Regions from separate parts of the Siphonobacter sp. genome, predicted to be linked through region 1. Evidence: riboswitches for the same ligand, from Rfam matches in the RefSeq annotation. Region 1 holds a riboswitch; each other region holds the start of a gene.

Evidence for each region. A riboswitch is a leader RNA that binds a small molecule or an ion and turns the genes downstream of it on or off. The one in region 1 is predicted to bind cobalamin.
Region 2: another riboswitch for cobalamin. It lies ahead of ACOJTG_RS16725 (TonB-dependent siderophore receptor); the one in region 1 lies ahead of ACOJTG_RS15670 (ABC transporter substrate-binding protein).
Region 3: another riboswitch for cobalamin. It lies ahead of metE (5-methyltetrahydropteroyltriglutamate--homocysteine S-methyltransferase); the one in region 1 lies ahead of ACOJTG_RS15670 (ABC transporter substrate-binding protein).
Region 4: another riboswitch for cobalamin. It lies ahead of ACOJTG_RS10735 (cytochrome c biogenesis protein CcdA); the one in region 1 lies ahead of ACOJTG_RS15670 (ABC transporter substrate-binding protein).

The regions. Positions count from the first base shown of each region.
Region 1 covers NZ_JBMDWJ010000253.1:10,336-13,668, reverse strand. Annotated here, with positions in the region: gene ACOJTG_RS15675 (AAA family ATPase) at 477-1,085, shown strand; cobalamin riboswitch at 1,085-1,356, shown strand; gene ACOJTG_RS15670 (ABC transporter substrate-binding protein) at 1,387-2,598, shown strand; gene ACOJTG_RS15665 (iron chelate uptake ABC transporter family permease subunit) at 2,595-3,333, shown strand, end outside.
Region 2 covers NZ_JBMDWJ010000269.1:231-3,563, reverse strand. Annotated here, with positions in the region: gene ACOJTG_RS16725 (TonB-dependent siderophore receptor) at 1-1,797, opposite strand, end outside; cobalamin riboswitch at 1,967-2,227, opposite strand; gene ACOJTG_RS16720 (winged helix-turn-helix transcriptional regulator) at 2,530-2,871, opposite strand; partial or broken gene ACOJTG_RS16715 (alpha/beta fold hydrolase) at 2,993-3,333, shown strand, end outside.
Region 3 covers NZ_JBMDWJ010000211.1:2,068-5,400, forward strand. Annotated here, with positions in the region: gene ACOJTG_RS12965 (phosphoglycerate kinase) at 1-625, opposite strand, end outside; cobalamin riboswitch at 888-1,103, shown strand; gene metE (5-methyltetrahydropteroyltriglutamate--homocysteine S-methyltransferase) at 1,334-3,333, shown strand, end outside.
Region 4 covers NZ_JBMDWJ010000182.1:3,141-6,473, reverse strand. Annotated here, with positions in the region: gene ACOJTG_RS10740 (hypothetical protein) at 311-859, shown strand; cobalamin riboswitch at 920-1,187, shown strand; gene ACOJTG_RS10735 (cytochrome c biogenesis protein CcdA) at 1,296-1,925, shown strand; gene ACOJTG_RS10730 (TonB-dependent receptor) at 2,005-3,333, shown strand, end outside.

The DNA of each region.
Region 1 (3,333 bases):
CTGTAGGCCTTACTCCCTAACGAGGGATGAAGCAGGAAGGGCGGAAGTAGTGCATCTGAAGTGATTCCATCTCGTTAGTTTTGGCGGTGAACACGATGAACAGATTTGTACTTATTGAAAACCCGCCGTACCTAAAAGCGTAAGCGGGAAGCAGTCTGATGAAAAAGTTTTAGTGAAGAAATGGGGTGACTAATTTCTTCAAGGACGCTTTACGACATCAGGCCTGCGTTTGATGCTCCTATGCAATTACCCTTACTGATATACTCTATTAATTCTAGTTTTTTATAAAAAAATACAAAAAACCATTATCGTAAGGTAAGACAAGGCTTATCCGGTTGGAATAGGAACGGCACAGATCTATGGTTTGCTGATTCGTATGACTTATCCGATTACTGCCTAGGATTGCCAAACCCACTTTTAGCAGCTGGTTGGTCTGACCATCAGAATTGGTATTTTTGTGGGTCAAACTTTAGGCAATGCAGCGAATCATCATCTCAGGAGGACCCGGAGCCGGTAAGAGTACCTTACTTGAAGCATTACAGGACCGGGGGTATCCTACTTCGGCCGAAGTATCGCGACTCCTGATTCAGGAACAGGTACAGCGGGGTTCCAAGCGGGTTCCCTGGAACGATCTGAGCGGTTTTGCCGGGCTGGCTTTGGAACGAATGCAGAGAGCCTATCAACAAGCTCAGGAACCGCTGACGTTTTTCGACCGGGGCATTCCTGATATTCTGGCGTATCTACGGGTGGGCAACATTCCGGTTCCACCGGAATGGATACAGGTGGCCCATCAATACCCTTACGCTCCCTGGATGCTGATGGCTCCGCCCTGGAAAGAAATTTACGTCAACGACGCCGAACGCTGGCAGACCTTTGCCGAAGCCACACGGCTGTACGAAACTCTATCGGAGGTGTATCAGTCGCTGGGCTATCAGCTGATCGTACTTCCCCAGGTTTCTGTGGCTGAACGCGTGGCTTTTGTGGAAAGTATACTGGAACAAGGATTGCTGCCTGCTTTCACGCCGGAGTCCGGTTTTTGTCAATCAGGCAAGCTTCGTGTTAGTGACCCGACAATTTCTTCGTAGTTTTGCGGCCCCATCCAGGTAACCGTCGTGAGGCGACGGTTTGAAAAGGGAATCCGGTGCAATTCCGGAACAGTCTCCGCTGCTGTAAGTTCTGCAAGAGTTTTGAGTGTTGCGTTTAGCGTTCTGAGTTGTTGAGAATACTCCAAACACTAAACTCAAAACACTAAACTCCCAACATTTCCTAACAAGATACGCCACTGTACCCCTTGGGTATGGGAAGGGGTTGGGAAGGGAACGAGTCAGAAGACCTGCCTGAGTGGTTAACCCCCGACAGCTTTCGGAAGAAAAGCTCGTACGAATCATGATGCATCCTTTGTTTACTTTTCCGCAGAAATGTATGCGGCAATGGGCTCCACTGTTGGTAGTGGCAGCATTCACGCTGGGCTTACTGAGCCAGTGTAGTTCCACCTCTTCCGTTGCCGAACAGGGCGAAGCGGCCGTTAAACACGACTACTTTCCCGAGAAAGTCCAGATCAAACACGCCAAAGGTTTTCGGATTACCTACCGCTCGCATTACAAAGTGGTACAGATTATGAGTCCCTTTGAAAAGAGCACGGATACGGCGACCTATGTTCTCCTGCAACGCGGTACGCCCCGTCCGAAAGGGTACGAGAATAGTCAGCTCATTGAGATTCCCCTGCGTTCGCTGGTGGCAATGTCGTCCATGCATATTGGACTGGTTAGTTTTCTCGACGCCGAAGCTATTCTGGTAGGACTGGGCGATCTCAAGTACGTATCTTCCGAAAAAGTCATTTCCCGTATCAACGAAAAGAAAATTACGCAGGTGGGCAAAGATCAGACGCTCAACGAAGAAACGCTGGTCGCCATGCACCCCGATCTGGTGATGGCCGTGGGGCAACCCAATGCCCGCATGGATCGCTACCAGACGCTCAATGCCGCCGGAGTACCTGTTCTGATCAACTCCGAGTGGGTCGAAACAACACCACTGGGCCGGGCCGAATGGGTGAAGCTGCTGGCAGCCTTGCTCAACCAGGAAGAACGGGTGAATCAGCGATTTGCCGCCGTGGAAAAGGAATACAACCGCCTCAAAGCCCTGACCCGTTCGGTCAAAACACGGCCTAGTATCATTACTGGTACCAGCTACAAGGATTCCTGGTTCGTACCCAATGGCAACAGTTACATGGCTCAGTTTTTCCGCGATGCCGGAACTACTTACCACTGGAATGCCACCCGGGCCACGGGCAGTTTGCCGCTTAACTTCGAAGCCGTGTATCCTATTGGCCTACAAGCCGATTACTGGCTAAATGTAGGCATCAGCGGACGGGACACGAAAAAAGACATCCTGGCCCGCGATGTACGCTACGGGGATTTCAAAGCTTTCAAAACCGGCCAGTTGTATAACTACAGCAAGCGAACCAACGCCCGGGGATCAAACGATTACTGGGAATCGGGGGCCGTTCATCCGGAGCGGGTACTGGGCGATCTAATCAAAATTCTGCATCCCGAACTCCTGCCCGATTACGAACTGTATTACTACAAACAACTCCAATGACACCACGCCTGCGACTCGTGCTGGGTTTACTCCTGGCAGCAACGGTAGTTGGTTTTCTGGTGAACCTTACCCTGGGTTCCGTAGCCATTCCGCTTGGGGAAGTGGTACGTATCGTACTTCACCACGAATCCGAACAGACGGCCTGGCTATTTATCGTTGAAAAAATTCGTATTCCCAAGGCATGTACCGCCGTGCTGGTGGGCTGGGGATTATCCGTGAGTGGGCTGCAAATGCAAACGCTTTTTCGCAATCCGCTGGCTGGCCCCTCCGAGCTGGGCATTACTGCGGGAGCGGGTCTGGGCGTGGCGGCGGTGATGCTGGGCAGTGGAAGCGTTACCAGTCTGTACGCCATTCGGCAACTGGGGCTTTCCGGGAGCTGGCTGATTGTAGGGATGGCTTCGCTGGGTTCCGCCCTGGTACTGGGACTAGTCCTGCTCATTGCCGGACGACTTCGTGACCATGTAGTTCTGTTGCTGGTGGGGGTAATGGTCGGCACGATCACCTTTTCCGTCATTAGTATCTGGCAGTATTTCAGTCAGCCCGAACAGATTCAGGAATATTTACTCTGGACCTTTGGCTCACTGGGTAGCGTACTCGGATCACACCTGTACGTGCTCGCGGGCGTGGTCATGCTGGGGCTGGTACTGGCCTTCGCCTCTTCCAAAGCACTAAATGCTTTACTGCTGGGAGAAGCCTATGCCCGCAGTATGGGACTGACCGTTCGGCGGGCCCGTA
Region 2 (3,333 bases), on a different contig from region 1:
TTCGGCCTGATAACCCGTTTCGGGATCGAACGTCTCCCCGTTTGGAGCTACCCGGCGGGAGGGTTTGAAGTACGTTGAGTACGAGGCGTAAACGGATAAAGGTGCAATGGGCTGATAGACTAGGCCCAGCCGATAGGTCAGGGCATTCCGGGCTATGGTTGATTTGGCTCCGTAGCTGGTTACCCGGCGGTCTTTATCCACCTGATCGGTGTAATATTCACCTTTGAATACATCGTAACGCAATCCTACCAATGCTTTAATTTTCTCGGAAAACCGGATAAAATCCTGGAAGTAAATGCCGTGTACCGTTTCATCCGTAGCCCGGTAGAAGGTATCGTAGTAGTCAATATACCCTTGGTTTTCTATGGGATTTTGTACGGGAATGGTTGCTCCTTTGCCGGGGCCAAAAATGGTCCCGTTATACGTCTTACGATTCAGTACGCTAAGCGAATACCCCAGCAAAATCTTTTGCGAAACCTTAGCGGTGTTGAGGTCGTAGGTCAGCTCCAGCTGATTTTGTAAGGGCTTGGTGAGGTGATTGAAGTAGTAGGGAAACGAGCGGGTAATGGAATCCCGCCGGGTATTGAGCGTCAGTTCTTCCGTTGAAAAATAATCGATGTTATCGTCCGAATACGAGAGTTGATTGGAAAGTTTCAGGTTGGCCATAAGCTCCCGCACGTAACGAAACTGAACATCCGTTCGCGTATGCTTTAAAAAATCAGCGGGGTCGTTGTAACGCGTCGTTAGATCCATGCCGGGAACCAGCACGCCCCCCGCCAAAACGGGGATACCCGAATCCGTGCGGTACACATCTTTATTGGCTCCCACCGACAAATAGAAGTAATCCTTGCGGGTGGGCGTGTATTCCAGGGCCACGTAGGCATTGTTAGTAGAGACACCCGCCTGACGGAAACCGTCGGTATTCGACACCCCGAAATCCATCCGGTACCGAAGCTTCGGGTTGATCGAACCACCCGCACCTGCCCGCATCCGGCGGGTATTGAAACTCCCGTAAGCCGCGGAAAAATTAGCCTTGAAATCGGCCGTAGGCTGCTTCCGTACGATGTTGATGATACCGCCCAAAGCCGAGTGCCCAAACAGAACGGAGGCCGGGCCTTTTAGTAGTTCGATGCGTTCGACGTTGGCTATATTCGTGTTGGGGGCACTCGTGGAAATGTTATGTCGCTCATCCCGAACGCCATCCATCAGTACCACGAAATTGCTGAACCCGCGAATGGTGAAGTGCTGAAAACCGCCGTAGGTGTTGTTGGAACGAACGCCCGTGGTATTTTTCATGGCCTCCCCCAAATCATCGATACCGCGTTGCTCGATGGTTTTTGAACTGACCGAGCTGGTAGACAAAGGCAGATCCCGCAGCGGAACATCGATCTTGTTAATCGCCGAAAAGGAACGGTTTCGCTGACTAGTTACCGTCACGACCGAAAGCTCGTGGGTTTTCTGGTTAAGCTGATAGTGCAGGGGCAGGGTTTCGCCGGCTTTGACCTGTACCTGAACCTGACGCACTTCATACCCGATGCCGCTCAGCGTGAGGGTATACGCTCCCGCCGGAATCGCCTGCAGTTTGAAGCTGCCGTCGGCCTGGGTGATCACTCCCAGACCCATGGGCTCCAGACGAATGGAAATACCGGGGATGGGTTCCTGGGTTTCCGTTTCAATCCGCCCTTCCAGCGAGCCGTTTTTGTGTTGTGGAAAGGCCTCTAAGAGTACACCGCAGAGCAGTACCCAGGTGGTAAAAAGGACTTTGCTACTTAATCGTGAAGTAGAAATGGGGAGCATAACTTTTAACTAAAAAGGTTAAAAGTTCTTCGCTTGCGTTCTAGCTAATGATGAGACAGAGATACAGAAGAAATCAGGAAAGCTTACGCACGGGCGTACGCATATCGGCACAGTGGTGCCCATACAACAAAGCAAAGCTCCCCTTGATAACGCTCTAAACCGTGAAAGCATGATCAGCTAAGAAAAAGGCAGGTCTCCTGACTTGTTCCATTTCAGACGCCTTCCCATACCGAATGATACAGTGGCTCATTTGTCTGAAACGTGTGCCGTTTACAATTTACAGTTTGCCGTTGTCAATGTTTGAATAATTGAAAACGGCAAACGGTCAACCGCAAATGGCGTAGAACTTACAGTTGCACGACAGCTCGTGATTTACACACGATTCCCTATTAATCTGTCTTTCGACAGAACCTTTTTCCGTGGAATAAGAAGTAAAGAACTTGAATGAGGCCGCGAAGGTAGGCTAAAATTGATAGATTAAAGCAGGAAGAGATAACATTACCTAATGTCCTTGTTCAACCTTACTCAGGTTTAGCCCGATTAACTACGGTTTAGACAGACACGGCAAAAGAGTAACATCAATAGGAATACATCTAGTTTCTATCCGACGAGCGACTGGATGTATATGCTTACAGTCCTTCCCATTTCGCTACTGTTTACGTCTATTCAATCCCATTGCTGACTCCATTGATTAGTGGAGACGATTCAGTATAGAAGGGAAGGTAACGCTTTCTATTTCCCCACAATCTCTTTTCTGAAATGCTTCCCCCAGTTGCGTAATTCGACTAACAGGTCTTTCATCGATAGGCCCAGGGGCGTCAGGGCATATTCTACCGTGATGGGCATACTGTCGTACAGCGTACGGGTAATGAGCTGATTTTCTTCCAGTGCCTTTAATTCCTGCGAAAGCATTTTTGGGGAGATTTCTGGAATATCCCGCTGGATTTCACCGAAGCGTTTGTTGCCATACGTCAGGGAAATGATAATGGGAATCCGCCATTTGCCCTGAATGACTTCCATGGCATCTTTGGCTACTTTCAATTCATACTGGCAAGCGGGTTCGGTGCTTTTCATGCTTGGTTACGGTTCATACGTACTTACTCTAAGGTAACTACTTACCCACAGGTAACAGCTATCTTTTCGAAAGTGAATGTAGCTAGTTTTGTCGCATTCACACTACTGAACAAGATCATTCATGAAAAATCTGTTTTTCCTACTCGCGTTTCTAGTATCTACCGTTAGTCTGGCCCAATCACGTACGCCACGAACCTTTCTGCTCGTGCACGGGGCCTGGTCGGGTGGGTGGGATTACGCTAAAGTGGATGCCTTACTAACGACTAAAGGGGATAAAGTCTACCGACCAACGCTTACGGGTTTGGGCGAACGCGTGCATTTGTCCAGTGCAAGCGTCAACCTGAGTACGTACATCTCGGATATTGTGAATGTGATCCGGTTTGAAGATCTGCACAACATAATTCTCGTTGGACATAGTTACGGCGGCATGGTCATAGCGGGTGTAGCGGAGCAGGTACCCGA
Region 3 (3,333 bases), on a different contig from region 1:
GCAGGCGTTCGATCACCAGAATTTTGTCGGAGATTTTCGCTCCACCCATGATGGCCGTGTACGGACGCTCTACGTTATCCAGAATACGCTGAGCGTTGTCTAGCTCAGCCTGCATCACGTAACCGCTTACTTTGTCAGTAAAGAACTGACCGATTACCGCCGTTGAAGCGTGTGCCCGGTGAGCCGTACCAAAAGCATCGTTTACCCAAACATCACCCAGGCGAGACAGTTTCTCGGCGAAAGCCACGTCTCCTTTTTCTTCTTCTTTGTAGAAACGAAGGTTTTCCAGCAGTAGGATTTCACCGGGCTGCAAGTTAGCGGCCTGATCTACAGCCTGCTGACCAATGGCGTCATCGGCAAATTTTACCGGACGGTTGAAAATCAGCGACAGGGCATTAACCAGGTGTTTGAGCGAATATTTTTCGGTATGACCGTCTTTCGGACGACCCAGGTGCGACATCAGGATTACCGAACCACCGTCGTTCAGAATTTTCTGAATCGTGGGGATGGTAGCTTTGATGCGGGTATCGTCAGTAATTTCATAGCGGTCATTCAAAGGGACATTGAAATCTACGCGGACAAGTGCCTTTTTTCCGGCGAAATTGTACTGGTTCAGCGTCTTCATCAGATAGAATCAGAAGTTTAAATGAGTAATGGTAAGACCACGCGGTAACAAAGTTCTGAAGCGTTAGTCAAGAACGGAACAAATTTAGAAATTCGGCCAAACTTCCCTAAACCTGACGAGTTTTTAAGCGAAACCTCTTAAAATTTTGCTAAAAAGATATACGCTGCAGGAATGAGTAGGTGGAGTAACGTCTTTTCTAAAAAAGATTCTGCTTCCGTATTTAAAAAAACTATGCTCTATATTTGCGGCGTTCTTTGTAATGCCCGTCAATCGGATGGTTGGTTTCGTGGGGAGGTCTTCGCTCCCTAAGGAATGAAAAAGGAATCGTGTGTGAATCACGAGCAGACGTGCTACTGTAAGTACCCGTTTCGCCGCAGCGGAACACGTGCTACCCAAATTTCCCATTGTTCCGCGAGGAATGAGAAGGGGGGCCAGCATGGTACAAGCCAGGAGACTTGCCAACTTTCTCAATGGTCATGCCTTCACGACTAAGGCCTGATGCACGCATTGATTTTACAAATGTTGTAGGCGTTTCTTCGCCCGGTTCTGATGCTCAGAGCGGGTTCGAAAACGTGTATTCTTTTTTCTGACGTTCAGCGACGAACGTGAGCCGGAGATCGTATGCCTACGCATTCGTAACAATTCACCTTTTTTGGCGGGTTGGGTGTTTCAGAGGCGTTTTTTAAACCCTTTTTTAACACAAACAACATGGTTACGCACAACCTGGGCTACCCCCGTGTGGGCAGCAAACGCGAACTGAAATGGGCCAGCGAACAATTCTGGGCCGGAAAAATCTCCAAAGACGAACTCCTCTGGGCCGGACGGCAGGTCCGTCGGCAAAACTGGCAAACGCAACAGGAAGCCGGTATCCAGTGGATTCCTTCCAACGACTTTTCGTATTACGATCAGGTACTGGATACGGCCCTGATGGTAGGGGCGGTACCCGAACGATACCAGTCGCTGATTGACGGCAAGAGTAATCGCGAACTGGAAATCTACTTCGCCATGGCCCGGGGTATTCAACAGAATGGGCTGGACATCAAAGCCATGGAGATGACGAAATGGTTTGATACCAATTACCACTTCATCGTACCGGAGTTTCTGAAAAATCAGCAGTTTAAGCGGTATTCCGATAAAGTCATTCACGACTTTGAAGATGCCAAGCAAATGGGTATTCTGACGAAGCCCGTGTTGCTCGGCCCCGTATCGTTTCTGTTACTGGGCAAAGAAAAAGAAGCGGGTTTCCATCGCATTGATCTGCTCGAACGCCTGCTGCCCGTGTACGCCGACGTACTACGCGAACTGGCTACCCGAGGTACGACCTGGGTACAGCTCGACGAGCCCTGCCTGACGCTGGACTTATCCGAAAATGAGCAAATCGCTTTTCAGCAGGCCTACGAATACCTAGCTCGGGCAGTACCTCAGCTATCCTTGCTGGTGGCCACGTATTTTGAAAGCATACAGCCCAACCTGGCCCTGACCCTACAATTGCCCGTAGCGGCTTTGCACGTGGATTTGGTACGCGGCAACGAACAACTGGAAGTCATCTTGGCCGATACCAGTTTTGTCGCTTCGCAACGAATCCTTTCGCTAGGCGTAGTAGACGGACGAAACGTCTGGAAAAATGACTTCACGCAATCGCTGACCCTGATTCAGCGAGCGGTGGAGGTACTGGGAAAAGATCGCGTCTGGATTGCTCCGTCCTGCTCCCTGCTGCACGTACCGTATGATCTGGATTCGGAGAAAAACGAAGCGGTACTGACGCCCGAAATTAAAAACTGGATGGCCTTTGCCAAGCAGAAACTCGGTGAAGTAGTAACGCTGGGACGTCTGGCCAAGGGAGAAGCTCAGGCATTACTGCTGGAAAATCAGGCGGCTCTGGAAAGTCGCCGGACGAGTTCGCTGATTCACAAATCTCCCGTTAAAACGCGGGTACAGGCCGTACAATCGGACGATTTTGAGCGGGATAGTGCCTTTGCTATTCGTCAACAAATTCAGGGAGAAAGCCTGCAATTACCGCTCTTTCCCACGACGACCATTGGCTCCTTTCCCCAAACCGACGAGGTACGGCAATGGCGGGCGAAGTACAAGAAAGGCGAAGTAACCCAGGCTGAATACGAAGCGTTTGTAGAAGCTGAAATCGAAAAATCCATTCGCTGGCAGGAGGAAGTGGGACTGGACGTGCTGGTACACGGCGAGTTCGAGCGTAATGACATGGTAGAGTACTTCGGTGAGCAACTGACGGGCTACGTCTTCACTCAAAATGGCTGGGTACAGAGTTACGGCAGTCGTTGCGTGAAGCCACCGATTATCTACGGTGACGTAGAACGTCCCGAAGCCATGACGGTACGCTGGACGACCTTCGCTCAATCGAAAACCGAGAAATACATGAAAGGAATGTTGACGGGTCCGGTCACGATCATGCAATGGTCCTTTGTCCGGGATGATCAGCCACGTAAGGATACGGCCTTCCAGATTGCCTTAGCGATTCGGGATGAGGTACAGGAACTGGAACAAGCGGGCATCCGGATCATTCAGATTGACGAACCCGCCATTCGCGAAGGATTGCCCCTGCGGCGGGCGGACTGGGGGGCGTACCTGACCTGGGCCGTGGACGCGTTCCGGCTGAGTGCTTCGGGGGTAGCGGACCAGACGCAGATTCACACGCACATGTGTTACTCGGAATTCAACGACATCATGGAGGCCAT
Region 4 (3,333 bases), on a different contig from region 1:
ACTCCCCATGAAACATGGGGGAGTTTTAACGTTCAACCTTCAACCTATCTGCTTCAAAAGTATAGTCTCTGACTCATAATCAAAGGTTAATTCTATGAATGGCAGACTTTCTCCTGTCAATTGTATCTTCTACTCGTTGAGCGTTTGAAGGGATTAATTAGTGAACGTTAAAGAGCACTTTTGTCCCTTTGCTAAGGCTTAATTGAAGCTTTTTATACTCCGTCTATTCAACGCGTTTGCTTCCCAGTTTGAAACTTTTCTGTTACCTTGTTTGAGAAGATAGTAAAGGTACCTTTTGATGCAGAAAACCATGAGAGCGTTTCGTTTATGGGGTGGATTAATTCTTCTGCTGGGGATTGTATACGGCATTCAGTACGTCTATCATCGCTGGCAACAGCCCTGGGATTACGCCTCAGTGACACCCTCATTAGTGGGCCACTGGTTTGGGCCCTTTAAAGACCCCGATGGTATCCCCAAAACACTCGAACTGGAAATTTTTAAACCGGAAGTAGATTGGCTGAATCGGAAACGCCGGGGTAAAAATGAGCAAAGCTTTACAGGAGTCGCCCGAGTAAAGAGTCGGTTAGGTCAGGAGCAGTACAGAATTGAAGGAGTCGTCCGTAGTTCCCAACAACAGGCTCTAAACCGTATCACTTTTTTATTTCAGGATGAAAATACCCGGCTACGTAATAATTTTAACCTAATGACCGCTGAAGAAGGGGGTACTTGGGAGTCCGATGCTCTGAATCTGACGCTTACGTTCCGGTATATCACCGAAAGTGGAAATGCCTTCTCCAGTAGCAATGACCATCGCTACACAACGACGGTTCCGGTTCGTCTGAAACGGATGAGTCCATAATCCTGAAGAAATATTGAGCTGAAAAAATAGGCTTAGCTCTTTGAATCCTGCAAATTGTCGTACTTTCGCGGCTCAATCGGTGTCCAGTGGATTATTCATTGGGCTTAAAAGGGAATCCGGTGCAATTCCGGAGCAGTACCCGCTGCTGTAAGTTCTTTTAGTTTTCCATTTACAGTTTTCTGTCTACAGTTGATTTTACTGAAAACAGAAGACAGCAAACGGAAAACTCTAAAAATTTCTCAACGATACAAACCACTGTGCCTTCAGGCATGGGAAGGGGTTGAGAAAGGAACGAGCCAGAAGACCTGCCATTGAAACCATACCAACGTGCTTTCGGGAAGAAAAGCAGGAGGCTAGCCTAATCGGTGAGGAGACGCTTGCGTCATCCTCTGGCTTTGTTTTCCCGTAAGCAATAGAATTCATCCGGGAAAACTACATGATTCATCCTTTACTCCTCGATTCGTTCGTACTGGGCATTCAGCACTCCTTCGAACCCGATCACCTGGCGGCTGTTTCCGTCCTGACCAGTGAAAAAAAGAAAGGTCAGCTGTGGCGGGTAGCCTGGCGATCTTCGCACTGGGCGTTAGGGCACGCTTTTTCGCTCATTCTCTTTGCCTGCCTGATCTTACTACTTAAATCCCAGCTATCTCTGGAAGTTGCTTCCTGGGTTGAATACGTGGTAGGACCATTGATGATTTATCTGGGTATTGTCGCCATTCGTCGTAACTTCAAAAATGACCCGGTACGCCCAACGGACGCATCCAACGCGGCAGCTACGCCGCTAAACCGCTCTTTTGGCGTGGGGATGATTCACGGACTGGCGGGTACCGGAGGGGCCTGTACGGTTGCCCTTACGCTGGCGGCCAAAGACGCTTCCACCGCCGTTTGGATCATCATCATTCAAAGCCTGAGTATTCTGCTGGCTATGACCATTTACGGGTGCGTTTTTGCCTTTTCACTACAAAAAGTAGCCCAGCGAACGGAACGCGTGCTTCGCTGGATGAATTACCTCATTGGTGTCTTTTCGATCGCCGTAGGTGTTCTCACGCTAGTTGACTCATTCTAGACTATTGCTTCAGTATTCGTTTACCCTTTATTCATTTTCGATGTTTTCTTCCCCCCAGAAAAAAGCCCTTTGGGCTAGTATGCTTTTATTGCCTGGACTGGCTTACGCTCAAACACCAGCGGATTCAGTATACGCTTTGAGACCCATCGTGGTGACGGCAACCCGCTCGGAGGCTATCTTAGCCGAGGTGCCCCGCAGTTTACGCGTGATTGCCCGTCAGGACATCGCTTTAACGCCTGCCAACGATTTGACGGATATTGCCAAGAAAACCGCTGGCGTACACGTCATTCAGTATCCGAACCTTTCTTCGGGTATCGGGATTCGCGGCTTTCGGCCCCAGTTTTCGGGATTGAATCAACGCACGCTGTTACTCATTAATGGCCGCCCGGCGGGAGCTACTAATCTTTCGACCATCTCACTCAATAGCGTCGAACGCATTGAGGTACTGAAAGGTCCCGCTTCGGCTCTGTACGGATCGCAGGCGATGGGCGGCGTGATCAACGTCATCACCCGCCGATCGCAAGGAACGCCCCAGGGCTCCGCGTACGTGGAGTACGGTAGTTTCAAAACTCTGCAAGCCGGTCTGCAAACGGGTGGCAATCTCACCAAGCAACTGGATTACGATTTGTCATTTGCCTACTTTCAGCGGGCCAATGATTATAAAATCGGGAAGAACAACTGGCTACGCAATGCCTTCGATTTTCGCAATGCGGTCAAACATTACGCCAACCAACCGGATGCGGAGGTCGATGACCGTACTGGCGATGGGCAAACCCGACCGTATACGCAACTCAGTTACTATACCGGAGCCTTGCGACTGGGCTACCAGCTGAGTTCGAAATGGCGGCTGGACGTTCGCGGCGAAACCTTTCAGGCCCGGAATGTACAGTCGCCCGGCGATATTGCTTACGGTATTACGGAATCCAGCAGTAAAGACGTCGAGCGGGCCTCGGGTGAAGTCGCTATATCGGGAAATCTGGGGGTCCATCAGCCGAGTCTGAAAGTATTCACGGCGGAAGAATCGAACACGAATTATACCCTCAATGCTTCGGGCAAACCCGTAGTTCCGTACCGTTCCAATCGTACCGCCAACGCCTGGACGGGCGTACAGCTCAAGGACGTCTGGACGCTGGGACAACATTCATTGGTCTTTGGCTACGATTACCTGAAGGCTTCGACCAAAGGCCGTCGCTGGTCAGACTTAACGACGGAACGGGCACCTACGCAGCCGAATTATGCGTTGATTTCTTCGGCCTTTTACGCCCAGGCCAATTTGAAATGGGGCAAATTGACGCTTCAACCCGGTTTACGGTTTGATCAGATTACCTTTGATGTACAAGCAACACCCTTGTTGACTACCTACCAGCCGGGTAAAAAAACGAATCCGTTTCTGAGTCCGGGTTTAGCC